DNA from 3 places in the uncultured Blautia sp. genome. Region 2 is predicted to be linked to each of the others. Evidence: riboswitches for the same ligand, from Rfam matches in the RefSeq annotation. Region 2 holds a riboswitch; each other region holds the start of a gene.

The links. Region 2 has a riboswitch for FMN ahead of RDS42_RS06030 (ECF transporter S component). Riboswitches for the same ligand answer to the same signal wherever they lie in the genome.
Region 1: linked by a shared signal. The riboswitch ahead of RDS42_RS05770 (ECF transporter S component) and the one ahead of RDS42_RS06030 (ECF transporter S component) in region 2 are both predicted to bind FMN.
Region 3: linked by a shared signal. The riboswitch ahead of RDS42_RS03330 (ECF transporter S component) and the one ahead of RDS42_RS06030 (ECF transporter S component) in region 2 are both predicted to bind FMN.

What each region holds. Positions count from the first base shown of each region.
Region 1 covers NZ_CABVDF010000051.1:2,314-12,843, forward strand. The annotation lists gene RDS42_RS05710 (bifunctional 3,4-dihydroxy-2-butanone-4-phosphate synthase/GTP cyclohydrolase II) at 1-1,151, shown strand, start outside; gene ribE (6,7-dimethyl-8-ribityllumazine synthase) at 1,181-1,654, shown strand; gene RDS42_RS05720 (HAD family hydrolase) at 1,670-2,320, shown strand; partial or broken gene RDS42_RS14910 (hypothetical protein) at 2,438-2,620, opposite strand; partial or broken gene RDS42_RS14915 (Fic family protein) at 3,042-4,103, shown strand; gene RDS42_RS05735 (LysR family transcriptional regulator) at 4,224-5,105, opposite strand; gene RDS42_RS05740 (hypothetical protein) at 5,235-5,474, shown strand; gene RDS42_RS05745 (1-deoxy-D-xylulose-5-phosphate synthase) at 5,486-7,255, shown strand; partial or broken gene RDS42_RS14920 (aldo/keto reductase) at 7,284-7,418, shown strand; gene RDS42_RS05755 (flavodoxin family protein) at 7,450-7,980, shown strand; gene RDS42_RS05760 (Rrf2 family transcriptional regulator) at 8,136-8,570, shown strand; gene RDS42_RS05765 (pyridoxamine 5'-phosphate oxidase family protein) at 8,781-9,176, shown strand; FMN riboswitch at 9,197-9,308, shown strand; gene RDS42_RS05770 (ECF transporter S component) at 9,383-10,006, shown strand; gene RDS42_RS05775 (4Fe-4S binding protein) at 10,003-10,530, shown strand, end outside.
Region 2 covers NZ_CABVDF010000055.1:968-11,497, forward strand. The annotation lists gene RDS42_RS06020 (relaxase/mobilization nuclease domain-containing protein) at 1-1,213, opposite strand, end outside; gene RDS42_RS14995 (riboflavin kinase) at 1,295-1,870, opposite strand; gene RDS42_RS06025 (riboflavin kinase) at 1,828-1,986, opposite strand; gene RDS42_RS06030 (ECF transporter S component) at 1,995-2,639, opposite strand; FMN riboswitch at 2,758-2,873, opposite strand; gene RDS42_RS06035 (CD1845 family protein) at 3,171-3,461, opposite strand; gene mobC (plasmid mobilization relaxosome protein MobC) at 3,547-3,891, opposite strand; gene RDS42_RS06045 (hypothetical protein) at 3,888-4,586, opposite strand; gene RDS42_RS06050 (DUF4316 domain-containing protein) at 4,586-5,506, opposite strand; gene RDS42_RS06055 (hypothetical protein) at 5,520-6,152, opposite strand; gene RDS42_RS06060 (cysteine-rich VLP protein) at 6,307-6,675, opposite strand; gene RDS42_RS06065 (hypothetical protein) at 6,681-7,064, opposite strand; gene RDS42_RS06070 (DNA topoisomerase 3) at 7,061-9,169, opposite strand; gene RDS42_RS06075 (DUF5688 family protein) at 9,190-10,209, opposite strand; gene RDS42_RS06080 (DUF3789 domain-containing protein) at 10,206-10,361, opposite strand; gene RDS42_RS06085 (SLOG family protein) at 10,427-10,530, opposite strand, start outside.
Region 3 covers NZ_CABVDF010000021.1:10,479-21,008, reverse strand. The annotation lists partial or broken gene RDS42_RS03335 (hypothetical protein) at 1-303, opposite strand, end outside; gene RDS42_RS03330 (ECF transporter S component) at 425-1,060, opposite strand; FMN riboswitch at 1,309-1,468, opposite strand; gene RDS42_RS03325 (ABC transporter permease) at 1,519-2,499, opposite strand; gene RDS42_RS03320 (ABC transporter permease) at 2,512-3,588, opposite strand; gene RDS42_RS03315 (ABC transporter ATP-binding protein) at 3,588-5,120, opposite strand; gene RDS42_RS03310 (BMP family ABC transporter substrate-binding protein) at 5,311-6,483, opposite strand; gene RDS42_RS03305 (ABC transporter substrate-binding protein) at 6,794-7,756, shown strand; gene RDS42_RS03300 (ABC transporter permease) at 7,880-8,806, shown strand; gene RDS42_RS03295 (ABC transporter ATP-binding protein) at 8,799-9,593, shown strand; gene RDS42_RS03290 (Tex family protein) at 9,690-10,530, opposite strand, start outside.

The DNA of each region.
Region 1 (10,530 bases), on a different contig from region 2:
TTCTGGTCACAGATGATCCGGACAGAGAAAATGAGGGAGATCTGATATGTGCGGCAGAGTTTGCGACCAGAGAAAATATTAATTTCATGGCGACCTATGCAAAGGGTCTTATCTGTACACCGATGAGTGCAGAAATTGCGGTGAGATTGAACTTTCCGCCGATGGTTGCGGAGAATACGGACAATCACAGTACAGCATTTACCGTGGCAGTAGATCACGCAGATACAACCACAGGTATCTCTGCGGAAGAGCGCTCCTATACTATCATGAAGTGTGTGGATGATCAGTCAAAACCGGAGGATTTCAGAAGACCGGGACATGTGTTTCCGCTTATTTCCAGAAAAGGCGGGGTTTTGGTACGAAATGGCCATACAGAGGCAACAACAGATCTTATGAGACTTGCCGGACTGAAAGAATGCGGCGTGTGCTGTGAAGTTATGAAAGAAGATGGAACTATGATGCGTACATCACAGCTATGGGAAATGGCAAAAGAGCATAACCTTACATTTATTACGATCCGTGATCTGCAGGATTATATAAGAATACATGAAAAGCATGTAAAGGAGGAAGCCGTTGCAAACCTCCCAACGCAGTACGGTGATTTTAAAATGTATGGTTATATCAATGATATTACAGGAGAGCATCATCTGGCACTGGTAAAAGGTGATCTGGGAGATGGTGAGGATGTGCTTTGCCGGGTACATTCGGAGTGTCTGACAGGGGATGCATTCGGATCGCTCAGATGTGACTGTGGCCTGCAGCTGCAGACAGCGATGCGCCAGGTAGAAGCAGAAGGCCGAGGAATCATTCTGTATATGAGACAAGAAGGCCGAGGAATCGGACTGATCAATAAGATCAAAGCATATGCGCTTCAGGAGCAGGGATACGATACTGTGGAGGCTAATGTGAAGTTAGGGTTTGCACCGGATCTCAGAGAGTACTGGGTCGGGGCACAGATACTGTCAGACCTTGGTGTGAAATCATTAAGATTACTGACAAATAATCCGGATAAAGTCTATGGACTTGGCGAATTCGGACTGAAGATCAATGAGAGAGTACCTCTGGAGATTCCGGCACAAAAGTATGACCGGAAGTATATGAAGACGAAGCAGGAAAAGATGGGTCATATTTTTAAAGAAATAAATTTATAAAAAACAGCAAATATCAGGAGGAAGAAAAAATGAGACAGATCAATTTAGTAGAAGGAAAAGTAGTAGCACCGGAGGGAATGAAGGTTGGTATCGTGGCAGCGAGATTCAATGAAATTATTGTGAATAAATTATTGGGAGGGGCAGTCGACGGACTGGTAAGACATGGAGTAGAAGAAGAGAACATTACTGCAGCATGGGTACCGGGAGCATTTGAGATTCCGATTACAGCACAGAAGATGGCACAGTCAGGAAAATATGATGCAATTATCTGCGTTGGAGCTGTCATCCGTGGAGATACTTCACATTATGATCTGGTGTGTAATGAATCTGCCAAGGGAATCGCACAGGTTGAACTTGCAACAGGAATCCCGGTTTTATTCGGAGTGATCACGACTGAAAATATCGAGCAGGCTATTGCGCGTGCAGGAAGCAAAGCGGGAAATAAAGGCTATGATTGTGCATTATCTGCGATTGAGATGGTCAATCTGATGAAGCAGCTCTAAAAGACAGGAAAATAAATGATGACAAAAACGATCATATTCGATTATGATGGAACGATCCATCATACCCTTGGAATCTATGAACCGGCATTTCGTGAAACCTATCAGTGGCTGACAGAACAGAAGGTTACCGAAGAACGGGAGATAGGCTCGGTGGAAATTGCCGGCTGGCTGGGACTTAACAGTAAGGAGATGTGGAATACATTTTTGCCGGAACTGGATCAGAGCTATAAAGAGCAGGCAAGCAGGATGGTAGGAGATCTGATGGTAAGACAGATCAGGAAACATAAGGCAGTGTGGTATCCGGGAGCAGAGGAGATGCTAACAGCTTTGAAGAACCGGGGATATCACCTTGTGATCTTAAGTAACTGTAAAGCTTCATATCGTGAGGCACACTGGAAGGAATTTGGGATGGAACGATGGTTTGATCGTTTTTATGACTGTGAATCATACAGATTCCGTCCAAAGACAGAAATTGTGCAGGAAATCATCCGGGAATATAGTGGCCCTTATCTGGTAGTCGGAGACAGGAGACAGGATCTGGAATGTGCCAGGTCCTGCAAAAGCCCTTTTATAGGATGCCTGTATGGATATGGTGAGAAAGGGGAACTGAATGGGGCTGATTATTATGCAGAACATATAGAGGATATACTGCAGATGGTGATATGATTTTTGCAATATAAAAATCTGAAGGAAAAAAGTTAAAAATAAGTACTTCTGTAAAATAAAAGGATATAGAAAATTTGCAACAATTTGTTGCAAATTCTGAGGCGGGGATGATTTTAGGATAGTCATAGTGATAGAGGTAATCCACTTTCCTAACCCCATCTGTACAGTAAAGTTCTCAAGTCCAGTTGTACAAAGCGCTACTGCACGAGGAACCAGATGGAATGCATCTCCACTTCCTAAAAGAACTGCCATAATTCCAAACATGGTAAACTGTCGGTTTCCTTTGCCTTTGCGGATTATTTATAGATTTTACTGTGGAAGATTTTGCATAAAGTGTTTTCCGTGCTTGTGTGTACCATTATCTGATATCAAAGCAGTACAGGGTGATTCCGGCCATGCACAGGTCAATATGATTACGGATGCGTACTCTCATATTCCGGATGATGACCAAAGGAAAAATGCAGAGCTTTTTAAAGAAGCATTTTATGAGAAAAAGAATCTGAATCCAGAGAGGCGGGCGTTGCTCAATTCGTTGGCGAAAACGATGAAGTAATGAAAAATAGTGAAAAAATAGTGTAATTTTAGTGAAAAAAACAATTCGTAAAACGATATAATATATGGATGAAATGAGGATATTTATTGTGTATACGGATATTCTATCTCCATCAAATCTATCGAGATCTCCATCATTTGATGATAGAATGATGGAGATAAATCTGAAATGAAGGAGATTCCTATGAGAGACTTTGATTTTATTGTAAGTCCTGCAAAGTTGTTAACACCTGAAATTGTTCAGATGGTTAGCAGCATCCATGAACATAAAGGCAAACAGGAATTATTTCTCGAAGCCAATGTAGATGAATTGAAAACACTCTTAGAAGTTGCATTGATTCAGAGTACGGGAGCATCCAACCGAATCGAAGGTATATTTACAAGCGATAAGCGTTTGGAAGAATTGGTAAGTCAAAAAGCAGAACCCCGCAACCGATCTGAGCAGGAAATTGCTGGTTATCGTGAAGTACTTTCCACAATTTACGAAGGTTATGAATATATCAACCCAAGACCGAACATTATTTTGCAGTTACATTGAGATCTGTACTCCTATTCACAGGGGGCTGCTGGTGGAAGTTATAAGAATTCCGATAATGTAATTGCAGAAACAGATGCCGAGGGTCATCAGAAGGCACGTTTTATTCCAGTTCCCGCATTTCAGACTGATGAAGCAATGGAAGAACTTTGCGCTCGCTTCCTTGAAGCATGGGAAGCTGACCGCATTGATAAACTGGTTTTGATTCCCATGTTCATTCTGGACTTTCTGTGTATCCATCCTTTCAATGACGGAAATGGTAGGATGAGCCGTTTGCTCACTTTATTGCTTTTTTATAAGGCGGGATACATCGTTGGAAAATATATCAGTATGGAAATGTTGATTGAAAAGACAAAGGAAACATATTATGAAGCCCTTCAAGCAAGTTCTACTGGCTGGCATGAGGGAGAAAACAGCTATGAGCCTTTTGTTAAATATTATCTGGGTATCATGTTGAAAGCATACAATGAATTCGAAAGCCGTGTAGAGCATTTGAAGCATCGGAGTCTTTCTAAGCCTGATAGAATTAAAGCGGTTATTGATAACAAGGTTGGCAAAATTACAAAGAAAGAAATCATGGAGCTTTGTCCTGATATAAGCAAAATTACCGTGGAAAGGACTTTGACGAATCTGGTTAAGAGTGGGTATATCGCAAAAGTTGGTGCAGGTCCATCTACTGGTTATGTCCGTGTTTAAAAATATGAAAGCAGCTTATAAATTTAAAGTGTCCTTGACAAAGGGTACACTTTACAGGTGAAATCTAAATCGAAGTTTGTCTTGCTGTGTTCAAATCACAAAAAGGTCATCGTTTCACGATTATGGTAAAACGATGATCTTTTTTATTTCTTCCAATAACAGATTAGCAACAGGAGTGAATATTTGATATTTTTTCCATATAACATACATTTTTGTGTGGAGAGGTGGTGTGATCGGACGGAAGCATAAATCACTTTCTGCATTTGTTTCTACTAACTTTTCAAAGGTAAGCTCAACCCCCAGCCCTTCACGGACAAAAACGGCACCGTTATTGCAGAGATTAAATGTCGCTAATATATTAAGTCGGTCAAGGTTATCGGAACACCAACGGGGTAAATCCATTTTAGCAGACTGTTCCGAACAAAAAATAGGAATATCCAATAAATCATCAAAGGCAATAGCCTCTTTTGCGGCTAATGGATTGTCCTTTCTCATCAGAACACCCCATGTATCGTATTCAGGCACTTCAAGATAATTGTATTTTGATAAATCGGGCGGTTCTACTATAAATGCCATATCCAGAAGTCCACGGTCTAATCGTTCTGTTACCTGTTCGGTATCACCGCTGGTAACATGATAATGGATATTGGGATAAATGCTGCTTAACTTTTTTACAGCACGGGCAAGATATTTTACAAGATAGGATTCTGCACAGCCAATATAAATATCACCTCCTGTGATATCATCCATTGCCTGAAATTCGTTTGTGATTTTGTCAGCCATGGCCAGTAAATCTTCTGCTCTTTTTCGCAGAAGCATACCCTCATCAGTAAGACTGACGCTTGTGCTGCCACGCTTAAATAGTTTTTTGCCAAGCTCTTGTTCCAGATCTTTCATCTGTTTAGACAGCGTTGGCTGTGTAACATGAAGTCTTTCAGCAGCCCTTGACATATTTCCTTCACGTGCAATTTCAAGAAAATAACGAAGTACACGAATTTCCATAGTACACCTCCAACCTTTTTTATTATCCTATACTCAAATGATATTCCTGTCAAGAATATCGTGATATGAATTATAAGTATTAGATATATCGTTTGAAGCATGTATAATTTAAGCAGGAGGTGCAGACAGATGGCAGAAGCAAATGACAAATATGGAATAATTTATCAGAATCTTGTGGACGCAGGCTGTAATCAGAAAACAATCCAGTGTTGCATGAAACTGGCACAAGAAAACAATGTAGAAGCGCTGTTATCACAGTTATGTATGTATAGAAAACATTTAATGGAACAGACACATATTTATCAGGATAACATAGATTGCCTGGATTATTTGATCTACTCGTTAAAGAAATCTAATGAAAATAGATAAGGAGAATGTAAATGACAGATTATAAAATTATTCAAACAATTAACGGACCGGAAGATGTAAAAAAATTGTCTATGGAGCAGCTGGAGGAACTTGCTTCGGAAATCAGAGAGGCATTGTTTAACCGGCTGACTAAAATCGGCGGTCACTTTGGTCCAAATTTCGGTATGGTGGAGGCAGAGATTGCCATGCATTATGTTTTCTCTTCGCCTAAGGATAAGTTTATATTTGATGTATCTCATCAGAGCTATCCTCATAAGATTTTGACCGGAAGAAAGAATGGATATATTTCCGATGAGCACTTTTCAGAGGATTCCGGTTATACAAATCCGGAAGAAAGTGAACATGACTTCTTCAATGTAGGTCACACTTCGACCTCAGTTTCTTTAGCTACGGGTCTGGCTAAGGCGAGAGATATAAAAGGAGATAAAGAAAATATTATTGCAATTATTGGTGATGGCTCCCTCTCAGGCGGTGAAGCACTAGAGGGATTGAATGTAGCTGGATCAGAGATTAACTCCAATTTAATTATTATAGTAAATGATAATGAGCAGTCGATTGCCGAAGTACATGGCGGAATGTATAAAAATCTTGCCGAATTAAGAGAGACAGGCGGAACTGCTTCCAATAATCTCTTCAAAGCGTTTGGATTAGATTATATATATGAGGAAAACGGCAATGACATAGCATCACTGATTTCCTTATTCCGCAAGGTGAAAGATACGGATCATCCAATCGTAGTCCATATCCATACACAAAAAGGAAAGGGATATGAGATTGCTGAAAAAGACAAAGAGGGATGGCATTGGTGTATGCCATTTGACCGTGAAACAGGCAAACCAACAATCTCTTTTGGCGATGGAGAAGATTATACATCTATCACTGCTGAGTATATTATGCGAAAAGCAAAAAGTGATTCTGAGCTTCTTGTGATTACTCCTGCTATGCCGGGCAGTGCAGGCTTAAATCAGGAACAGCGAAAGGAGCTTGGATTGCAGTATGTGGATGTAGGGATTGCGGAAGAACAGGCGGTTGCCATGGCATCTGGTGCTGCAAAAAACGGTGCGAAGCCGCTTGTGGTTACAAACACAACCTTTATTCAAAGAGCGTATGACCAGATTTCCCATGATGTATGTATTAACAATAGTTCTGTCACGATTCTCTTAAACTACAATTCTTTTGATAGTTTGACAGATGTTACGCATCTTGGAATTTTTGGACTGGCGGCATACACGAATGTTCCGAATCTGGTAGTGCTTGCACCTACCTCAAAAGATGAATACCTTTCTATGCTTGATTGGTCAGTTGATCAAAGGGAACATCCTGTTATGATTCTCATCCCCGGAAATCAGGTAACCTATCGTGAAGCAGATAAGGATTTTGACAGACTGAATCATTTTAAAGTGGAAGAAGCTGGTGAAAAGGTTGCAATTCTGGCACTTGGTGATTTTTATCAGCGTGGTGAACAGCTCAGTGCAAAAATAAAAGCAGAACTTGGCTTTACGCCGACATTGATCAATCCTCGTTTTGCTTCTGGTATTGACAAAGAATTACTGGAAAGTCTTTCCGAAAGACATCAGATGGTAATAACCATGGAAGACGGTATTTTAAGCGGCGGTTTTGGCGAGAAAATAGCTTCCTTCTATGGTAGTTCTGATATGAAAGTGAAAAATTACGGACTTGATAAGAAATTTTATGACCGATATGACCCAAATGAATTACTGAAAGAGGTTGGTATGACACCGGTTCAGATTATTGCGGATATTTGCAATCAGATAAAATAGAAATTGGGAGGCTGGAAGTAGTGACACCAGAATTGTAATTCCGGGTTCAAGCAATACTGATCACATCATGGAGAACACGCAGTTGTATGATTTTGAATTAACTGACGAAGAGATGGAGCAGATTGAGGCTTTGGAAAAAAATGAGAAGCATGACTGGTACTAAGATTGAAGAATAAAAAGATAAGGTGATGGAAATGAAGATATTAGTATTAAATGGAAGTCCACATCCACAGGGAAGTACAAAAGATATGGTTAATGCATTTAAGAAAGGAGCTGAGAGTGCAGGACATATCGTTGATGTGGTGGATGTATGCAAAAAGAAGATAGGTGGGTGTTTGGCATGTGAATACTGTCATAGCAAAGGACACGGTGAGTGTATTCAGAAGGATGATATGCAGGAAGTATATAATCTTTTGAAAGAAGCAGAAATGCTTGTTATTGCATCGCCCATTTATTATCACGGCATATCCGGTCAGCTAAAATGTGTAATCGACAGATTTTATTCTGCGGCATATCCGAGAGGACCGAAGAATTTGAAAAAAGTTGCCATGATACTTAGCTCCGGAGATGCTAATATGTATGAGGGTGCTCTTTTCTCGTTCAAAGGAGACTTTCTGGATTATCTTGGACTTGAAAACATGGGTGTGTTTACAGCACATGGGTCTGAAAACAAGAGCGAGAAAAAGAGAGAAGAACTAAGGGCGTTCGGGGCATCGCTGCGTTAGGTAAATTCCATTTGGCGAGATGTCGATAGACCATAAAATTGTTTTTTTCTAAAGCAGACTATTGATTGTATTTATATTAAGTTTTCAACAACAATGTAACCATTGAAATTACATCTGTTTTTTGATATGATTACTGTCAAAGAGAGGTGTTTATAATGCAGATTTCAAGCAGATTTACAATGGCAATCCATATGTTTGCCTGTATAGATACATTTTCAGATCAGAAGATGACTAGTGATTTTATGGCAGCAAGCATTGGAACTAATCCGGTGATTGTTCGTAAAATATTGCAACAATTAAAGGCTGCTGGTCTTATTGAAGTTGCAAGAGGGACAGGCGGTGTGACAATTACCAGACCATTGGAGCAGATTACATTCCTTGATGTGTATAAAGCAGTGGAATGTGCACCAGATGAAGAACTGTTTCATTTTCATGAGAATCCCAATCAGAAATGTCCGGTAGGAAAGAATATTCACCATGTTCTTGATAAGAGACTGTTAGAAGTACAGAAGGCAATGGAGGAAAAACTTTCAGAAATGACACTTGCTGATGTGAAAAAAGATATTGCAGTGTATACAGAGGAAGAGTAGCCTACAGAAGGCTTCGGATGAGTGATTATACCATCACAATTTCCGGAGCCTTTTTGTTTTTCATAATCAATGTAAAATCTTCAAAAGGAGTTGTAACAAAAAAGTTACAAAAAGCTTGATGTAACTATTGACATTACATTAAACGAATGATATTGTATAGCTACAAGATGTAATAATCATTGTTACAACATATCAAGGAGGTAATTTAAAATGCAGAAAGTAGTAGAATTTTTACAGAAAAACCCGGTTCAGTATTTAGCAACCGTCGGAAGAGATGGAAAGGCAAAATGCCGTCCATTCATGTTCTGTTTTGAGCAGGACGGAAAGCTTTGGTTCTGTACTAACAACACAAAGGATGTTTACAAGGATATGTTAGCAAATCCTGAAGTAGAAGTATCAGTATCTTCCCCTGAATACGCATGGATTCGCCTTCATGGCAAAGCAGTATTTGAGGACAACAAGAGTGTAAAGGAAGGATGCATGAACAATCCTATCGTTAAGGGACAGTATCAGACAGCAGATAATCCTATTTTTGAGGTATTCTATCTTGAAAATCCGCATGGTTTAATCGCAGATTTCTCTGGAAATCCACCTTATGAATTTTAAAGATAATTAACAGAAAAAATTACAGTCTTCGGGGCAAGGTGTAATTCCTGACCGGCAGTATAGTCTGCGAGCAAAAGCTGATATGGTGCAATTCCATAACCGACGGTAAAGTCCGGATGAGAGAAGATATGATAAAACAAGTCCCGCAGGGAATCCCGTCCTGCGGGCTGTTTTAAATTCAGGCATATCTCACAAAAAGGAGATTTATGAGTAACAATACAGCAACTATTAAAACAAGAAAAAATTTAGTTTCTACAAGAACGATAACAATGACAGCTCTACTGGCAGCTATATCATATGTGTTGGCATTTTTAGAGTTTCCGGTTCCTTTGAGTCCATCATTTGCACGAATGGATCTGTCAGATTTACCTGCACTGATTGGGACGTTTGCGTTTGGACCGGTTACAGGAGTGATGATAGAATTGATAAAAAATATATTACAGCTTCTGTCAACATCAACAGGAGGAATTGGTGAACTTGCCAATTTCCTAATGGGGGCATCCTATGTACTGGCTGCCGGTTTTATATACAAATACAAAAAGACTAAGAAAATGGCGAGGTGGGCATGTGTTATTTCAAGTGTGGTTATGGGAATAGCGGCAGCGATTGCAAATTATTTTATTCTACTTTCACTGTTTGAAACATTTATGCCTCTGGAGCAGCTGATTGCATCATTTGGCGAATTTCTGCCATTTATTAAGACTAAGCTGGACGTTGTTCTATTCAATGCATTGCCGTTTAATATCTTAAAAGGCTTGGTAATTGGAGCAATTACCATGATGATATATAAAAAACTTACACCGATACTGAAAGGAGAGACTTTGAAATGACAAAAATGGATTATCTTGAACTTCTGGTGGATGAAATTCATTCAACAACAGTTGCAACGATAGGTTCAGATGGACATCCTCAGACAAGAATCATAGATATGATGTACTATGATGAAGAAGGTGTGTATTTCCTTACAGCAACGGGAAAAACATTTTATGACCAGTTAATGGAGCAGCAGTATGTGGCAATATCCGCAACAAAAGACAAAATTGCGGTGTCTCTGCGTGGAAAAATAAAGAACATCGGAAAAAAGAATCTTGATATTATGTTTGAAAAAAATCCATATATGAAGAAAATCTATCCGGGAGATACGAAAGACGCAATCGAAGTGTTTCGGCTGTATGAGGCACAGGGAGAGTATTTTGATATCAGCAATCCATCAAATATTGTGAGGGATACTATAACAATTGGAAAAACCGAGGCAGTTCAGACAGGGTATTTTATTGGAAAAGAATGTATTGGATGCAAACTGTGTTACTCTGTATGTCCGCAAAAATGCATTGATATATCTTCAGTTCCGGTT
Region 2 (10,530 bases):
TGATTCCCAACTCGTCAAAATGATTCTTTGCCGCCTGGTGCAGCAGAATTTCAGACTCATGTGCTGTCCGGTATTTTTTGCTGTACCCAGCTTTGCGATATTCTACATAGACAGCCCTCGTTTTCGCATAGTTTACGATCTGCTTTTGCAGCTCGGCATTGGCGTTCATTCTTGACTCCAAATCTTTAATCTGAACGGATAAGGTATTGAAATTAGTGGTAGCGGCGTTGGCTTTTTCCAGAAGATCCTCATAACCCATATCGCCATGTTCTTTTAAGTAGAGCACTGCCTGAGAAAGCTGTTTTAAGTTGAACACTTTTGCCCAACGCTCATAACCGGGACCTTTGCCGGAACGGATCGCAGCTTCAATATCAACCAGCAATCCAACTTTGGAAACCGGTTTTTTTGAAAAAGTATGGCGGGATTTTACTGTCCGTGTACCAGCAATTCGTTCTTTGATGGCCTGTTCTGTATAATCGCCTTTGAGCGTATCGCATCGGGTATAATTTTCCTGTCCCGGAACTCGGAACCGAAGATGTTTTCTTTCACGGTTAACTTCAATCCCGGCAGCCTCCAGCTTCTTTAGAAGTTCCTCAAAATCTTTTGGCTTTTCTTCTAATGCAGCATCAATAGCAATGCGTATCTGCTCCTGAAAGGAAGGCTGCTTTTTATTTCCCAGCCATGTGCCATAATGCTCCCGGCTGGGTTTCGGATTTTCAACAATCGAAAGACCATGTTCCAAACACAGCTTGTCATTCATTCGCCGGATCGCCCAGGTAGAGCCCCAGAAGTTGCGAAATTTTTTCTGACAGTCCAGTGTAGTAGAGTTGATAATGATGTGATTATGGACATGGTGCTTATCTACATGGGTGCAGACGACAAAGGCATGGTTTCCTTTTGTGAGTTTCAGCGCCAGCTCCCTGCCGATCTGATTGGCTTCTTCCGGCGTAACTTCGCCGGGCTTAAATGCCTGACGGAGATGGTAGGCGATCACATCATCCGCACCCTGATTTCTGCCGGTCAGATTTGCATACTGTCGTTTGGACAGAAGGAACTCTGCATCAGCAAGCCGGGTATCACACTCATAGCCATAAATGAATTTTCCAAAATCGGTTTTCTGCGGATTTTCTACATAATCAATAATATCTGCAATCGCAGTAGAGATGTCCCGGCCTTTTCCTACATGCAGAGGCATCAGTCTTGTGGTTGCCATTTTCGTCACCTCCTTAACTTAGAATTTGCATCCCTATATAAAGAAATTGTGGTAGCACTTTAGTTAACTCGGCTGGACTTGTTAATTATCATTAAATTTATAACCATAGCCAATTACTGTTTTTATATACTCATGTCCCTTGCAATATGGTTTTAACCTTTTTCGTATTTGAAAAATCGTGTTTTCTACTGCGTGCAAATGGTTATTTGTGGGTTCATGCCAAATCTGTTCATAAATCTGTTCTTTTGTGAATGTGGTTTGAGGAGATTGCAGTAATAAATAAAGGACTTCAAATTCGTTTGTTGATAAATAAATTTCCTGTTGATCTAATATTGCACAATGTCGGTTAACATCAATATGTAAAGTGTGATTTGTTTGATTTAATCCCCAAAATTCTCGTGCTATTGTCCGGTCATTTGCAATCTGTTCAAGCAGCTGGGATAATTCATTAAATTTTCTTACTTCCCTCAATTTCTTATATAGATTAACAGTTATCGTACACCCATATATGTCCTTATCAAAATCAAAAATATGTGTTTCGATTGAAACAAAGCTATCATTATCAAGTGTAGGGCGCGTCCCAATATGGGTAACACCATAATATATCTTGCCACTTAAATAATATCTGCCACATACACCCCTGTCTTTGGCAAAAATGTATTTTTTGCTATTTCTATGTTTGCGGTAGGTGTCCCCACATGCTTTCCAATACCTCGGCCATGTATAACGATCCCTGTTAGTGTGTAAATAGGCTCATTTATTTTTTCTTTCATTTCAATCCTCATATAATCCCATTCATTGACAGGATAATCAAAACACAAGTTACTATAATAAAACTTGCCAGCATAAGCAGACCAGTATGCTTTTGTCTTGCTTCATTTTCCAAAGTAGCAACATATCCGCTTTTTCTCAAAGCGGTAACTATGGGCTTATACAGTAAAAATGTAATGGACGCATTTAACCCACCTTTCAATAAGTTAAATGGAAGAAAGGCAGGAAGTAACAATTCTACAACTGCTTCTCTTGGATACCCCATATAAAGTGGCGTTACCAAATAGTTCCACAACAGCATAACGATAACCGTTATTAGCCATCCCGATGCCAGACCAATCACTGCACCAGATAAAGTGTGCTTTTTTTTGTAAATGACAGATGCCGTACACGCAAAAGATAGTGTTTGTACGATATTCATAATACAACCTAATATTCCGGTATCGCTTACTGTAATCATTTCAAGGGTTGCTACAATAACAGATACAATGCAGGAAGTCATCGGCCCCCAAATAAAGCCGCCCAAAGTTACAATAACATCGGATGGATCATACTTTAAGAATAGAATAATAGGAATCCTGCCAACAACCATAGTGACATAAGTAATCGCACATAGCATACCAATAACTGTGATTCTTTTTGTTTTACTGTTCATAATTGCTTTCCTCCGTGGCAAAAAATTAACACCCAAAAGAAAAATGTCTTTCAGGTGTTAGCATTATAATTAGGCCACAGAAAAGAAAGTAACCCTCTCAAAATCTGCGGAAATCTAACCATATCTTCTTTCATCCAGACTATACTGTTGGTTTTGGAATTACACCAAATCGTGCGTTTTACGCTCGCGGACTTTACCGCCAATCGGGAATTTCACCCTGCCCCGAAGACACTTTTATTCAGTTGTTTTCCCTGCAATTATAACATCAACTATTTTGGGAAGCAATGAGTTGAAGAGAGTTCGGAAATATTTCGGAAACTTGCATTTTATGAAATGGGACTTACCATCAATTCAATTACCATGTTACTTTTACACATGAGCATTGAAGCTGATCCAGTTCGTCTTTTTCCCTGGCATAAGAGGCAGCATGATAATAAACAGGGATTGTATCTCTCAATAAAATCCCGCCAATCAAAGAAGTTATAATTGCAGAAAAAGAGCGGGGCTTCCTATGCGCCCCGCCAAATCTGCTTAACCAAATATAAAATCCTTTAAGGCACTGTTTGCCCCGCCAATGATCCCTACCAGCCATGCAGCCGCCAGAGGCAGACCGTATGGACTGATAAGAAAGGCGATCATAAGCCATGCAAGACCCGGCAAAAATCCTGCGACAAAGAACAGCACCAATGCCGCCAGAAAGATGATCCCGGAAAGAATCCCAAGTACCGCACCGGAAAGAACCACTAAAAATTTACATACCAGATAAAGAATCCCCGTAACCAGCATAAAGGGAAGTGCCAGTAATTTACCTATCAAACGCATACGCTTTGCCTCCTTTCAGAAGGGTATCTGCCCTTATAAAAATTTTACCGTGACGGCAAAAAGAAAGCAACGGCTTTCCGGCTGTTTATGAAATGTTTGCAAATCCCCGGATCAGTTTGTCCATGCCATCCCAAAGGCTGTCCAGACGGGTGCGGATGTCATCTATATCTGCGGCATAAATATTACCGGTCTCATTGGCTCGTCTGGTATATTGGTTTAAGTTATTGGAACAAATGCGGAGAAGCCGGATCATTTCCTGAATATCTCCCATATCAAGGTGAATGATGTAACCGTCTACGGCCATCTTTCGCAGATATGCCGACAGGTTGGTAATGCCAAGTTCCGCCATGCGTTCTTTTACCAGTTCGGCCTCCGCTTCGGACATGACAAATTCGACGCGGACGGATTTTTTGTTATGCCCGCCCTTCATCGTTCCAACCCTCTTTTATGAGATGAGACCTCTTGTGTTGAAACCACCGTCTTTGCTTTTTTGAGTTTTTCCCGCAGGGTGGTCTTTTCCAGCTTATCAAGATATTCCTCCAAATTTCCGGCTGTCGCATGATAGCTGCGTTTGAGGCGTTCCCGTTTTAGGATCATCATCAGCTCCGGCTCATTTTCCGGCAGATAAGTCATTGTTTTAGGTGATCCATGCTCTAGCATAAGCCGATTCATAAGCTGTCTCCGTTCCTGATAGGGAATCGTGATAACATTTCCATCCTCAAATGCAACGGCTACACTTCCGATTGGACAGGTCAGCTTTTTCATCCGTTCCACATGTTCTCTGTAATTTAGCGGATAGAGATCGCCAAATATTTTTCCGTCCCTAACTTCTTTCAAAGAGATGGCATAAGCCAAAATGGGATCATTTGTCTGTTCCTGGTAAAACCGCCACACTTTGTTTTCATGGCTGCCATCCAGATAAACTTCTCGTTCACGCAGGGTATAGGTTCCGCAGGGTCGTGACATCCAAAGAATCTGTTTATCCTCCGAACGGTCTGACACAGCCAGTTTTGAGATCAGTTCTTTATCCAGATCAAAGTCCTCTTTATAATGTTGGGTATGAAGATCTACGACACGGGAAAGAGCACCCAGAAGATCTACATCCTCAAATCTTACTCCGGCCATCAGCGTTCCCTTTCCGGCACAGGAGGGATCATCTGCCTTGCTTCATGCTCCGGTTTATCTGCTTTCAGACGATCCATCAAAGACGGCTTTGCTTCCGGCACCAGCTCCCGGATTTCTTCATCTGTCTGTCCGTCTGTCAAATCCGGGCGTACAGGAGGTTCGTTGTTCAGCCTGCCATCCAGCATATTGTAGTTGCCGGTTTGTCCTTCCTCATAAAGTTCCGCATTGCGCAGATAACTCTCCGGTGCCTGAAATGGCTGTCCGGCAAACAGAATTTCTCTTTGGGTGGTAAACTGTGCAAGGACGCCATTTTGCAGTCTCGCAAATTCTTCATACTGACGCAGGGTAAGCCCTCGTTCCAGCATTTCCGCCTGGGTATGCGCCCAGCCTTCTCCATAAAGAAAATAATACATGTCGGGCTGATCACAGACAAAGCACAGGGAGCCGTCCTGATTGTCATAGTAAGATGGCTGCATATCCTGATAATGGCAGCGTTCCTCACGCCCCAAATATACACGGTTGTCCGCACCCAGCATAGCGACCATGCCTGCGTAATTACTATGGACCGCAGAGCGGATTTCTACCAGCGGATCTGTTTGAGAAGGAATCTGTCTGCCCGGAATCTCATTTTGTTTTTCCGCTGCATCATTTCTTGGTGTCACTTCTTCATGGCTGCGTGCATCCAGCTCCGGTTGAGATGTTCCTTTCCGAACAGCACCGGGTTCCGGTTCTTTTTCTTTCACATAGTATCGGACATTTGCTGTCGTATGCTCGTTGGCTTCCTTTGCATAGTTTTCAGCATCGGCTTTGCTATCAAATTCCAACGGTTTTCCATTTTCCTTGCACCAGCTTTGTGCCGGTCCGAAAATAGAAGTGCTGCTTCGTACCGCCCATACACCATAGGTCAGTTTCTTTTCCATTCCGCATCCCTCCTTATCGTTCCTGTTGTTTGGAAGTTTGTTGCTTTTTTACCGAGTCTGCCGGTTTTGTTGCTTTTAGCTGCTGACGGAGAGAATTCTTATGCTCCGGTTCGGAATCTGTGATGTTGACATATTCGCCAATGATACAGAGCGCTTCTCCATAACTGCCGGAAGCAAATACCCGATCAGACAGTTCTTTTGCCTGTTCTTTCAGACCATGCTCCCTCAAAGTACGGGAAGCAATACCCAACAGATTAAAAATGTTCCCATCTGCTCCGATCAGTGGACAATCCGGTTTATCTGCCAACGCTTCCGGTGTTTCTATAAATCCGCCTAAATAATTCGGCACAAAGTCCGACAGCCATGTGCCGCCATAGACTTCATGGGTCTGTAAACGCCACAGGGCAAGTTTTCCTATATCCAGTTTCACATCATCAAACGGGTAAAGCAGACAGGTCAGTTCGCCGTGCTGAAAAGCAGCCACATTCCCAAACTGACTGCCATCTTTCAATATGCCTGCATTTGTCAGCATTTCATTGATTCCGTCCACCCATTCTGTCAGATCCCCGCCACAGCCCTGTAAAATCAGTCCTTCCTTATCGGGCATACGGCGAAGATCCTCCGCAGTAATCGTGTTGATATTCAAAAAATCGCCTCCTATTGTTTTTTGTTAAAATATATGTTTTGTCCGCAACTTAACCTCATTTCAAAGCACTGGAGTATTCTTATACAGATCCCTTGAAAACAGGTGCAAAAAGCCCTTGAAAATCAAGGACTTTTGGGGCTAAGTTGCGTACATATCATAGTTGGTTTTGCCGCTTCCGGCGTTTGCGTTCCCGCTCGGATTTCCGTCTTGCATAGATCCGGCAGGCAGCGGAACAATATGCCTGGCTGGTCGTAGGAAGATATGCTTTTCCGCACACAGGGCATATTTTCTGTCTCATGGAGGTGTCCTCGCCGGTAATGGCTGATTCCAGTGCTGCATCCACCGGCAGCACCGCTTTTTCAAAGTACCTGCAATAAGCGCCGGTCCACCATTTATTCAGCATATAGCAAGGACTGTCCAAAGGAAGGCAGATCTTATCCTGAGAGTCATAGTTGGCGCAAAGCTCCGTAACCAGCTTTCGGATCGCAGCCCGCTCCGAGCGGTTCAATTCCCTCTCTGCCATAACGCCTACCTTTCCGGGGCACTGCTTTGCCGGCCGCTGGAAATTCCGGTTATATCAGTAATATTCCTGGACTGTGAAAGGGCATCGGCGATAGAGTTCCGCTTTTTCTGTTTCGGTTCATGGTAAATAAAAAGTTCGTTTTTTCCAGGCACATACAACAAACCATTTTCTTCGCACCGGAAAATGTCACATTCTTTGTCGGTTGCGACGGTATAAAAGTCTTTGTAATCATAAGGTGCTTTTTGCCGATCCTGATAGGTACACAACCCTAAGTTGAAGTCACTTGCCAGCCGTTTCGATATGGCGAAAAAGTCGCCTTCTTTTTTGTGAAATTTTCGTATGGGCGTGAAGTGATAACCGCCATATTCAAAGGTTTTTCGATCACTCATTTACGCCTGCCTTTCTTTACGGGAAATTCCAGCTTGAAATTCACATATTTACCGCCGGTATCATCCAGGATCACTTCCGCATCATAGGTCTTTCCTGTTTTTTCACTGTAAAGCCCGGACATAGAAATACGGCCCTCTTTCAAAAGAGCCGCTGCCACAGACTTTGTGATGGATTTTTTCTTGCTGGAAAAGAAACGGTTATCTTTCCAAAGAGCAAATGAACATTCCCTGTTGTCGCAGAAAAAACCTTTCTTTCCTTCATATACCGGGGCTCCGCAACGAGGACATACCCCCACGGCTTCGTGTGCAGTTCCTCTGGAAGAAGGAAACAGATCCGCAAAACGTTCCTCCGGGGCAGTATGTTCTTTTACCAGCGTCCGGCTCATATCTGCAATCTGATCCATAAAAGATGTTGCCGACAGTTCGCCATGTTCCACTTGTTTCAGCATGGATTCCCATTCTGCAGTTAAGATGGGAGATTTGATATTGTCCGGCAGGACTGCGATCAGGTTCTTTCCTTTTTCCGTAGGAATGAGCTGCTTTTTCTTTCGCTGTACAAATCCGGCAGAAACCAGCTTTTCCAGTGTTGCCGCACGGCTAGCCGGAGTACCCAATCCTTTACGCTCGGCATCTTCCGGCATATCTTTCGCACCGGCCGTCTCCATAGCGGACAGCAGCGTGTCCTCCGTATAATGTTTCGGCGGTGAAGTTTTCCCTTCACGGAGACTTGCTGACACAGTTTCAAAAGTCTGTCCTTCCTTCAGCACAGGGAGAGCAGCATCTTCGTTTTCTCTATGTTCCGTTTCACTCTGCCTGATACTCATACGGTGAATCCGTTCCACCTCTTTCCAGCCGGACTGTAAGATGGTCTTTCCTTTTGCCGTAAAAGTATGTCCCTGGCAGTCTAACATAGCGGTGACCGCTTCAAACCGGTTTGCCTGCGTTGTGGCACAAAGCAGTCTGACGGCAAGCAGGGTAAGCACATCCCGCTCCCCGGAAGGAAGCTCTGACAGGTCTGTCCGTGCAATCTCCACAGTTGGGATGATGGCATGGTGGTCGGTCACTTTGCTGTCGTCTGTTACCCGGTCAATGTCCGGCTCTCCGGCGCAGCCTTTTCCAAAGGGCATATTGTCACGCAACCATAGGATCAGGGAAGCGGCGGTTGCCTGCATGTCCTTCGTCAAATACTGGCTGTCCGTTCTCGGATAGGTTGCCAGCTTCTTTTCATAGAGAGATTGCACATAATCAAGGGTCTGTTGAGCTGTATATCCAAAAATACGGTTACATTCCCTTTGCAGAGTTGTAAGGTCATAAAGACGGGGAGGCTGTACTGTTTTCACCTGCTTTTCCACAGAACGCACAAAAGCGGAGTTGTGGTCACAGTCCATACGGATTTTTTCAGCCTCGGATCGTTCCGTCATTTTTTCGCCGGAAGCAGTAAAGCCTCCGCAGGTAATTTCCGGCACATAAAAAGGCTTACTGATGAAGGATTCAATATCCGACTCACGCTGTACCAAAAGTGCCAGTGTCGGTGACATAACACGGCCGACATTTAGGGTGACACCATACAGGACAGAAAAAAGCCGGGTGGCATTGATCCCGATCAGCCAGTCGGCTCCTGCCCGGCAGACCGCCGCATCATAGAGCTTATCGTAATCACTGCCGGGATGGAGATGGTCAAAGCCCTCACGGATCGCCGCATCCTCCATACTGGAAATCCAAAGGCGTTCCATAGGCTTTTTACATCCGGCATATTCATAGACCAGACGGAAGATCAGTTCTCCTTCTCGCCCGGCGTCCGTAGCGCATACCACGGAATCCACCCGTTTGTCCTTCATCAGCCGGCACAAAAGGGCAAGCTGCGTTTTCTTATCCTTTGGCACTTCATATTTCCAGTTTTCCGGTAGGATCGGAAGATCCTCATACCGCCATTTGGCATACTGTTCTTTGTAAGCCTCCGGCTGTGCCAGTTCCAAAAGATGTCCCACGCACCAGCTCACCAGATAGCCGGAACCTTCGAGATAACCGTCTTTTCTTTCCCTTGCACCTAATACTGCTGCCAATGACATAGCAACAGAGGGCTTTTCTGCAATCACAAGTTTCATATTTTTGTAACCTCCATTTCTTACAGACTTACTTCACTGCGGTGGGGCTGCTTCGGTGCTGTGTGATCTGCCTGCTGAATCTGTGCTTTTTTATCCGATAGCCGTCCTAAAACGCTTTTTTCCTGTCCACGCTGCAGCAGTTTTGCCTCACAATCATAATACTGGACCTTATCCGAAAGACGGTCCTCCGGGGCTACCTGGGTAGCATTGACCTCCCGTACCATAGCTTCCAATTCGGAAAGCTGCATAGAACCATTATCCGGCAAAATCAGCAGCTCGTGGATCGATGACGGAAGGACATAAAAATTGGTACCGAGTAATTCAGCGACTTTTTCCAGAACGCCGTCCTGCACCGATACAGATGCACCGTTTAATTTTTCCTGATTTGTCAGGATATAAATGGGTATCATTCCTATATCCAATGGTTCTTCCCGGTTAAAGAGGTTTTCAGGTTTTACAGAGAAGATACTTTCTGCCATGACTTCTTCCATGTCATAAAGGCAGACAGGACTCCTTGCGTTTGCTGCCTGCACCGCATCTTTATGAAGCTGTTCTTTTGTGATACCCCACATCTGAATCATGCTTTCAGTAATGGCAACAGAAGCAGTCCCTTCCTCATTTGCTGCAACCTGAATCCTGTAATAAGCTGCCAGATCCCCGCAGGAAGTATAAGGTTTTCCTTTCAGATATTCCTGATTTGTTTCAGGATCGCACATCTGTACCGCCAGCATAGGACGGATGGCCTCATAGTTTTCCAGAACAGAGATGTCCAGCGGAACCCGGTTGTGATTTTCCACCTGAATCTGTGCGATCTGTTTCATCGCAGCATCTAAGGGCAGCCCTTGTTCCACCTGCTCGGCGAGTGCTTCCAGATAGATTGTTGGTGCAGACCGTTCTCCGGGAGAAAGGATCGTCAGTCCGGTCAGCAGCCGGTCGTTGCTTTTTGTTACTTCATTGATGGAAACTACTGCGTTCTGGTATTCCATAGGCAGGTATTCCTTGATATGGCTTTTTACATATTCTACAAAATTCTGATTCAATCGTTGTCCTCCTTTTTATCCGTCAGGTTTGCGTTGTGTTTGGTTTCGGGATGTTCCGTGTTCTCTTTTCCAACCTGCATAAGACACATCAGCATAACGCCGGAAGCCATCCCTCCGGCAAAGGTAAGGAAATGTAAGATCAGGTTCCACATAAGCATTCCTCCTAAAAATGGGTAAAGAAAAACGCCCACTTCAAAGTGAGCGCATCAACAGGTATCTATTTTGTTTTTGGTTTCAAGTGATCCGGCAGGACGATCTCTCCAACCGGGATTTCCCGCAGTTCCTTCTTCATCCGATGGGTAAAGCGGATCGTCTTTGCTG
Region 3 (10,530 bases), on a different contig from region 2:
GAGGGCGTTGCATTTTTTATCCGAAAGATGCTCCTGCCGAAGCAAAGAGTTACTGAAGGTCAGACGGGCTGAGATCCCATGTTTCCGCATTAAGTCCAGAACCTCCTGGGGAGAATGATCTCCTTCTTCTACACGGCCGCCGCCCCAGATACAATCTGCCGGAGCTCCGTATACAGAGCCTATGTCACACCAATCGTAAAAATATTCTCTGTGTCCGCGAAATAATGGCAGAAACACACCATACAGATCATAAAACTCAAACAAACCGGGAAGATGAAAATATGCCTTTTTTGCTTTAACCATATATTTACATAGAATCCTGTCATCCTGTCTGAGGCTGACAAGTTTTTCTCCTTTCTCACCAAAAGGAAAACAACCAAAGCCTCAGCCCTGATTGTCTTCCCTTTATTTCAGCATATTATTTTCAGTCGCCTTTTAAAATCACACGGATCCTTTTATAAATAAAAAACACGATCATGGAAGTCAGTGTGTACTTAAACAGATTAAAAGGAACAATGATCATTGCCACAAACCCAAGCAGGCTGTTTACAGACGGATTTACGGCTGCCCCCATTTCAACAAATGCTTCCACAGGCATTCCAAAAGCTTTGCCATACGCCGGAAGAAGTACAAAAGCGTTCATCAGACAGGCAGCTGCAGTTGTAAGAACAGTTCCTGCTGCCATTCCCTCCACAGCATGTTTTCTGCTTTTTATATGGCGGAAACGATAGATCAGACCTGCTGGAATCACAAAGGCACAGCCAAAAATAAAGTTTGCCACATCGCCCACACCTGCAGTCATAGTTCCCTTTGTCACAAGATGTACCAGGATCTTCACCAGTTCGATCACCACACCTGCCACAGGTCCCATGGCAAAGCTTCCGATCAGAACCGGGATCTCCGAAAAATCAAGCTGATAAAACGATGGAGCCAGAAACGGAATGGGAAACTCAAAATTCATCAGTACGCCTGCCACAGCGCCCAGCATAGCGATCTGTGTCAATGTCCTTGTCCGGCTTCTCTCCATTACGTTCCCACCTCTTAAAACCTGTTCACTCATACTTTATCTCTCCTTTTCTTTTTTGAAGGTCCTGAATAACGACCTTCTTCTCAAAGAAAATTCCTCTCAGGTTGCTCCACTTTGCATACGGGACGCAGACTGCCATAAGAAAGCATATTCCGCATATATCCGGCTGTATACTGGTGGAGCGTTTTGCCGCTCAGGAAAGTTCCTGCAGCATATCATGATTTCCTGAACAGCAAAAACCCCGGGAAATATTCCCGGGGCACTGAGCACGTAAAAGCAAGCGTGTTCTTCTCTCATCCAGACTTTACTGTCGGTTCTGGAATTCCGGATACTGCCGGTCACCAGATCAACCGCTTATAGCGGGTCGCGGACTATACCGCCGGTAGGGAATTCCGCTTTCTGCCTTATGCAGATCACAGTCACCCTGCCCCGAAGAATTTCCTTTTATATGCTTTATTATACTGCCGTATAAATGTATTTGCAATACTTTTTTAACGTTCTTCCCTGAAGTACGGAAGTCCCAGACCTGCCGGAGGCTGGTGCTCCTTCTTTTTACGGAAGCTGGTAAATACAAGAACGATGATCGTAACCACATAAGGCAGAGCCTTAAATACTTCCTGCATGCTTCTTCCCAGACCCGGGATGTAAAGATACAGAATGTAGAGCGCCCCAAACAGAAACGCACCCCAGATGGCATTAATCGGTTTCCACAGTGCAAAAATAACAAGGGCAACTGCCAGCCAGCCTCTGTCTCCAAACCCATTGTCTGTCCAGGTTCCGCCTGAGTATTCCATTACAAAGTAAAGACCGCCCAGACCTGCAAGCCCTGCACCGATACAAGTGGAAAGGTATTTATATTTGGTTACGTTGATACCGGCTGCATCAGCAGTTCCCGGATTCTCTCCGATGGCACGGAGGTTCAGTCCATATCTTGTCTTAAACAGGAACACCGACAGAAGCACTGCCACGATAATACACAGGTATGTCATAAATCCATAGCTGAACAGAAGGTCTCCCAGAACCGGAATCTTGGATAATCCTGGAATTTTTGCCGTATAAGCACTTCCTGTTACTTTAACAGAAATCTGTCCCACACCTCCGGCAAGCTTGGAAATGGATCCTCCGAAGAAGTTTCCGAATCCGGTACCAAAAATCGTAAGAGCCAGACCGGTTACATTCTGATTTACTCTGAGAGTAATGGTAAGTACACTGTAGATCAGTCCGCCCAGAGCCGCTACCGTAAAAGCACATAAAAGCGAGATCAGCACTCCCACCAGTGCATTTGGATTCGGATTGTCTTTTTCATAAAAGAAAGCTCCCATCAGACCGGAGATTCCGCCCATATACATGATTCCCGGTATTCCAAGGTTCAGGTTTCCAGATTTTTCTGTCATAATCTCGCCAAGCGCCCCATAAAGAATACAGATGCCCTGGACAATTGCTTTTTGAATAAAAATAATAAGTACACTCATTGCATCTTCCTCCTATTTTTTTGCACGCTCAACTTTGTAATTAATAAAGAATTCTGCTCCGATCAGGAAAAACAGGATAATTCCAAGGATAACATCGGAAGCATTTTCATTCAGTCCGTACTGGGTTGCGATCTGCACCGCGCCCTGCTGCATAAATACGATACCGAAGGATACCGCCAGCATGATAAACGTATTAAATTTGGAAAGCCATGCAACGATGATAGCTGTAAATCCACGTCCGTCGGCTGTAGCTGTGGAAATGGTATGGCTTGCACCGCTGACAATAACAAAACCGGCAATGCCGCAGATCGCACCAGAGATCGCCATAGTACGGATAATAACCTTTTTCACCCGGATGCCTGCATATCTGGCTGTGTTTTCACTTTCTCCCACAACGGAGATCTCGTAACCATGCTTGCTGTATTTCAGATAAATAAACATTACTACCGTAAATACCAGCACGATCAGAACATTCCAGCCATACTTCTGTCCAAAAAGCTCCGGAAGCCAGCCGGCCTGTGTAGACTGATTAATGATTCCCACTGTATTGGAACCTTTTGGATTCTCCCAGAATACAATACAGAAGGTTACAATCTGCATGGCAACATAGTTTAGCATCAGGGTAAACAGCGTTTCATTTGTATTCCAGTAGGCTTTAAACACAGCCGGGATCATACCCCAAATCATACCGCCCAGCGCAGAGCATACAAACATAACAACCAGAAGAAGTACCGGAGACATTTTGTCACCTGCATAGATCATGGCTGCCGCTGCACAGGCACCGCCTACCAGGATCTGTCCCTCAGCACCGATATTCCAGAAACGCATCTTAAATGCCGGTGCAAGACCGATTGCAATACACAGAAGAATCATGGTATCACGGACAGTGATCCAGATACGGCGCTCTGATCCAAGCGCTCCGTCCCAGATAGCCTTATATACGTCAAAGGGGTTCATTCTTACCAGAAGAAAGATCACACCCGCACAGACCAGAAGTGACAGAATCAGGGCCGCAATACGAATCATAAGCCTTTTCTGCCAGCTGATCTTTTCACGCCTGGACATTTTTAAGAAAGGTTCTTTTTTCATTACTGCTCCCCTCCTTTTTCATGCTTTGTCATCAGAAGTCCAATTCCTTCTTTGGTCGCAGCTCTTCCATTTACCACACCACTGATCTTTCCGCCGCAGAGAACGGCGATCCTGTCGCAAAGAGCTAGCAGAACATCCAGATCCTCTATTACACAGATCACTGCAACTCCATGTTTTTTCTGCTCGTTCAAAAGCTTATATATGGTATGGGAAGAATTGATATCAATTCCTCTGGTGGGGTAAGCTACCATCAATATCTTCGGATTCTGGGCAATTTCACGGCCTACCAGTACTTTCTGTACATTACCTCCGGACATCTGACGGACAGGAGAAGAAATACTCGGTGTCATGATCTCCAGCTGATCCTTGATCGTAGTGGCAAGCTGTCTGGGACCTCTCCTGTCAAGCAGACCGCCCTTGCCGTTATGATAACTTCTCAGCATCATATTATCCGTCATATCCATATCGCCGACAAGTCCCATACCGATACGATCCTCCGGAACAAAAGCAAGACTTACGCCCAGTTCCTGAATCTCTACGGAATCCATTTTTGCCAGATCTTTCTGGTTTCCATCCTCATCGGTAAACAGGATTGTTCCGCTTTCGGCTGCCTGAAGTCCGGCAACTGCTTCCAGAAGCTCTTTCTGACCACTTCCTGAAATTCCGGCAATTCCAAGGATCTCACCACTGTTGACTACAAGATCCACATCATCCAGAGTTTTAACACCTTCCTTGTCCTTACAGGTAAGCCCTTTGATCTCCAAACGTTTTTGAGGATCTACAGGGTCCGGGCGATCGATATCCAGATCTACCTTTGCACCTACCATCATCTCAGAAAGGCTCTGAACATTGGCGCTTGACGTTTCCACAGTATCAATATATTTTCCCTTGCGGAGAATAGCAACACGATCCGAAAGTGCAAGCACTTCCTGAAGCTTATGCGTAATAATAATGATCGAACATCCGTCGTCTCTCATATTTCTCAGAATATCAAAAAGTCTGTCCGCTTCCTGAGGTGTAAGAACCGCAGTAGGCTCGTCAAGGATTAATATCCTGGCTCCTCTGTACAGCATTTTAACAATTTCCACCGTCTGTTTCTGAGAAACAGACATTTCGTATATCTTCTGTGACAGGTCGATATCAAATCCGTATTTATTTACAAGAGCCTGGATCTCTGCCGTAACCTTTTTCATGTTCAGCATAGCTTTTCCAGGAAGTCCCAGGATGATATTTTCCGCCGCGGTAAGAACATCTACCAGTTTAAAATGCTGATGTACCATTCCGATACCCAGCTTGTGTGAATCTTTTGGCGAACGTATAGATACTTCTTTTCCGTCTACCAGTATATGACCCTCATCCGGATAATAAATACCGTAGATCATATTCATCAATGTAGTCTTTCCACTTCCATTTTCTCCCAGGATTGCCAGAATCTCTGATTTTTTCAGTGTCAGATCCACATGGTCATTTGCCAGAACAGAACCAAAGCGCTTGGTGATCTGCTTCAGCTCAAGAGCATAATTTTCTCCCACTTCTGTCCCCTCCTTTTATGTACTGCATGGTATTTCTCAGAATAAAGCGGATAAATCCGCTTCGAAATCCCTCAATTCCTGAGGGACTTACTGCAGATTGCTCTGCTTTTTTGTATAATGGAGAATATGAAAATAATCCATCATACAAAAAAGCAGAGCTGCTGACAAGCAGCTCCGCCATCTGTATGTCTTATTCTACGATAGATGTGATTCCATCAATTGCCAGATCAAATGCCGGTGCAGAAGCATATTCAGACTCATGGAAATATCCGTCAGATACATATTCTGTTCCGTCTTTTTCATAAGTGGTAACTTCTTCGCCGTCAACAGTAAATGTAGAGGTATCGAATACATGGAGAGAACCATCAATGATCGCATCCTCAACTTCTTTTACCTTTTCTTCTGTTCCTTCTGCAATTACCTTCTCATTGAGCTCTGTAAGCTTGTCAGCGCCTTCTGCAAATCCCTTGCACCAGTCAACATCGATTGGTGTTCCATCGATCATGCTCTGTACAGCGTATGTATAATATACGCCCCAGTTAATAGATGCGGAAGTAAGAGCAGTGTTCGGAGCAACAGATGTCATATCAATATTGTAGCCTACACATGGAACGCCTGCCGCTTCACATGCAGTCGGAGCGCCTGTTGTATCTGCGTGCTGGCTGATCAGAACACAGCCGTCAGAGATCAGAGCATCTGCACACTCTTTTTCAAGGTCAAAGCTTGCCCAGCTGTTTGTATATTTTACTTCCATGGTAACAGACGGGCATACACTCTTAGCGCCAAGATAGAAAGAAGTAAATCCGGAGATAACCTCTGCATATGGGAAAGCGCCTACATAACCCATCTTCGCCTTGTCTTCTGTGATCTCGCCTGCCTCGATCATTTCGTTCAGCTTAAGTCCTGCCACAACACCGGATACATAGCGGGATTCATAAATATTAGTAAAATAGTTATGCATGTTCTCAAGTCCGCTTGCTTTTGCCTGAGTTCCTGTTGCATGACAGAACTGAACCTCCGGATACTCACCTGCTGCTTCAAGAATATAAGTCTCATGTCCGAAGCTGTTTGCAAATACGATCTGGCAGCCCTGGTCAGCCAGGTCAGCTGCTGCATCGTAACATGCCTCGTTCTCACCGATCAGAGTTTTTTCGATCACCTGGGAATCTTCCAATCCAAGATTCTTTACCATCTCATCAATACCAGCCATATGAGCTGCGCTGTAGCCCTCATTCTCATCACCGATATAAATGATACCGATCTTCAGATCTTCCTTGGCAACTCCTTCGCCTTCAGCGTATACCGGAGCAGTCATAGAAACTGCCATAGCTGCCGCAAGACCAACTGCTAATGCTTTTTTCATCCTGTTTTCCTCCATTCTCCGCAAGGTTTCATTTCTGCGGGATGCACATTTTATGAAACATAAAGAGGCACAACACCATCGGGTCCCGCCTCTTTGAAACTACCTTAATAATAGCGAAAACAGCGTAAATTGTCAATACAATCAGACAATTCTAACTATTTTTTCAGCCTAACAAATATTTTTCAGCCTATATTTTTCTTTTATTTTTCATCACACTTCTTGACTTTGCGGCGTTAAAGCGTTATACTGTAAAAGTCACATGAATAAAAATGGAATTTACAAAAAGCCATTTAAGAGGAGGATATAGAATATGAAAAAAAAGATTTTAGCAGTTATTCTTTCTGCAGCTATGGCTGCAGGAATGAGCAGCATCAGTGTTCTGGCTGCAGATGATTCTTACAATGTGGGAATCTGCCAGCTGGTTCAGCACGAAGCTCTTGACGCGGCTACTCAGGGCTTTAAAGATGCTCTTACAGATGAATTCGGTGACAAAGTAACTTTCGATGAGCAGAATGCCCAGGGAGATTCCAATACCTGTGCTACCATCATCAACAGCTTTGTTTCCAACGATGTAGATCTGATACTGGCAAATGCCACTGCCGCTCTTCAGGCTGCAGCTTCCGGCACAGCAGATATCCCCGTTCTTGGAACCTCGGTTACAGAGTACGGTGTTGCCCTTGATCTGGATGATTTTGACGGCACAGTCGGAACCAATGTTTCCGGAACCGCTGACCTTGCTCCTCTTGACCAGCAGGCAGCAATGCTTAATGAGCTGTTTCCGGATGCAGAAAATGTAGGACTTCTCTACTGTTCCGCTGAGGCAAATTCCCAGTATCAGGTAGATACGGTAAAAGCAGCTCTGGAAGAGCTTGGTTATACCTGTGAATTTTATGCATTTTCCGATTCCAATGATCTTTCTTCAGTGGCTACCACAGCAGCTTCCGAAAGTGATGTGATCTATGTACCCACAGATAATACAGCTGCATCCAACGCAGAAATTATCAACAATATCTGCCTTCCGGAAAAGGTTCCGGTAATTGCAGGTGAAGAAGGTATCTGCAGCGGCTGCGGAGTTGCCACACTTTCCATCAGCTACTATGATCTCGGTGTTGCCACAGGAAAAATGGCAGTCAAGGTTCTCAAAGGCGAAGCCGATATCTCAGAAATGCCTGTGGAATACGCTCCGAACTTTACCAAGAAATATAATCCGGAAATCTGCGAAGAGCTTGAAATCGAAGTTCCGGATGATTACGAAGCCATCAGTGCCGAATAATAAAAACGACATCTGTACCTTATTAACCACAGCAATCCCCTATAAAATATATGATATACGAACCATAACCAGCGGGAAAGGAATCTCCTTTCTCGCTGGTTATGTTACACAGGAGGAATCCCAATGGAAATTATGAGTTTGATCAACGCACTGCCGGGAGCCGCTGCCCAGGGACTGATCTGGGGCATCATGGCCATCGGCGTATACCTTACCTTCCGCATTCTGGATGTGGCCGACCTGACAGTAGACGGTACTATGTGTACCGGAGGCGCCGTCTGCATTATGATGCTTATGAGCGGACACAATATCTGGGTGTCCATGCTGGCCGCTACCGGCGCCGGTATGCTGGCAGGACTTGCAACCGGAATTTTTCATACTGTCATGGGCATCCCTGCTATCCTTGCAGGTATCCTGACTCAGCTTGGACTTTATTCCGCCAATCTGAAGATTATGGGAAAAGCCAATCAGGCTGTCAATGCCAGCAAGTATGATCTTCTGGTGTCTCTTCGCAATGTAAAAGGCGTTCCCCTGAATCAGAACACCATCCTGATCGTTGCAGTTTTTATCGTGGCGCTCATCGCCATCCTGTACTGGTTCTTCGGAACAGAAATCGGCTGTTCCCTCCGTGCCACCGGCTGTAATCCAAATATGTCCAGAGCACAGGGCATCAACACCGATTTCAGCAAGGTACTGGGACTTATGATCTCCAATGGTCTTGTGGCTCTTTCCAGTGCTCTTCTGGCACAGTATCAGGGATTTTCAGACGTAAATATGGGACGCGGTGCAATTGTCATCGGACTTGCTGCCGTAATCATCGGAGAAGCCATCTTTGGCAAAATCTTCCGAAATTTTGCCCTCCGCCTTTTCAGCGTAGCTCTGGGTTCCATCCTCTACTATCTTGTCCTTCAGGCTGTGATCTGGATGGGAATTGACACGGATCTTCTGAAACTGCTGTCTGCCCTTGTGGTAGCTGTCTTCCTTGCTGTTCCGTACTGGAAGGCAAAATATTTTGCAAAACCGACAAAACGCGGAGGTAATACAAATGCTTGAACTGAAAAACATATATAAAACCTTCAATCCCGGCACCATCAATGAAAAGCTTGCCCTGAACGGTCTTTCCCTTACCCTGAAAGAAGGTGACTTCGTAACAGTCATCGGAGGAAACGGCGCAGGAAAATCCACCATGCTGAACGCGGTGGCCGGCACATGGCTGGTAGATGAGGGACAGATCCTCATTGACGGAACAGATGTAACCAAACTTTCTGAGCATAAAAGAGCAGCATACCTTGGCCGTGTATTCCAGGATCCTATGACAGGAACCGCAGCCACTATGGGAATTGAAGAAAATCTTGCTCTGGCAAAACGCCGCGGCAAAAGACGTTCTCTCCTTCAGGGCATCACTCGTAAAGAACGCGAAGAATACAAAGAACTGCTGAAGGTTCTGGATCTTGGACTTGAGAATCGTCTTACTTCCAAAGTAGGGCTTCTCTCCGGCGGTCAGCGGCAGGCTCTCACGCTTCTTATGGCTACTCTGAAAAAGCCCAAGCTTCTTCTTCTGGATGAGCATACTGCTGCCCTTGATCCTAAAACAGCGGCAAAAGTCCTGGAAATCACCGATATGATCGTAAACCGCGATCATCTTACTACTATGATGATCACTCACAATATGCAGGATGCTATCAATCACGGAAATCGTCTTATTATGATGATGGAAGGAAAGATCATACTGGATATCGAGGGAGAAGAAAAGAAAAAACTGACCGTAAGAAATCTTCTGGATCAGTTTGAAAAAGCAAGCGGACAGGAATTTTCCAACGATTCCGCCCTGCTTGGATAAATTCCTAAACTTAAATCATCTTCTGAAAAATGAAGGCTGCCGGAGCTTGATCGCTTCCGGCAGCCTTCATTCTGCATAAATCCTTCTTATATTTATTTATTTGATTCCTTTCATGGAAAGGCTGATACGTTTTTTCTTCATATCTACTCCAAGCACCCGAACATCTACCACATCTCCCACACTGACAGCTTCCAGCGGATGTTTGATATATTTTTCACTGATCTCGGAAATATGCACCAGTCCGTCCTGATGAACTCCGATGTCTACAAAAGCACCGAAATCAATAACATTACGAACCGTTCCCTTCAGGATCATTCCTTCTTTCAGGTCTTTCATATCAAGGACATCTGTGCGAAGTACCGGTCTCGGCATTTCCTCTCTTGGATCACGAGCCGGTTTTTCCAGTTCCTTTACGATATCCCGAAGAGTAATCTCTCCTACCCCAAGCTCTTCTGCCAGCTTTTTGTAGTCTTTGATCTTACGGGAAATTCCTGCAAGCTTTCCTGCCATGATATCCTCTGCAGTAAATCCCATTGTCTCCAGAAGCTTCTGAGCTGCCTCGTAGCTCTCCGGATGAACGCTTGTTGCATCCAGTGGATTCTTTCCTCCGGTAATACGTGTAAAGCCTGCACACTGTTCAAAGGCCTTCGGTCCCAGCTTGGCAACCTTCAAAAGCTCTTTTCGGCTTTCAAACCGACCGTTTTCCTCACGATAGGCAACAATATTTTTTGCGATCACCTTGCTGATACCGGAAATATATTCCAGAAGAGAAGCTGACGCCGTGTTAAGATCCACACCGACTTTATTTACACAGTCCTCTACTACACCTCCAAGAGCCTCTCCAAGCTTTTTCTGGTTCATATCATGCTGGTACTGGCCAACTCCGATAGATTTTGGATCGATCTTCACCAGTTCTGCAAGAGGATCCTGCAGACGT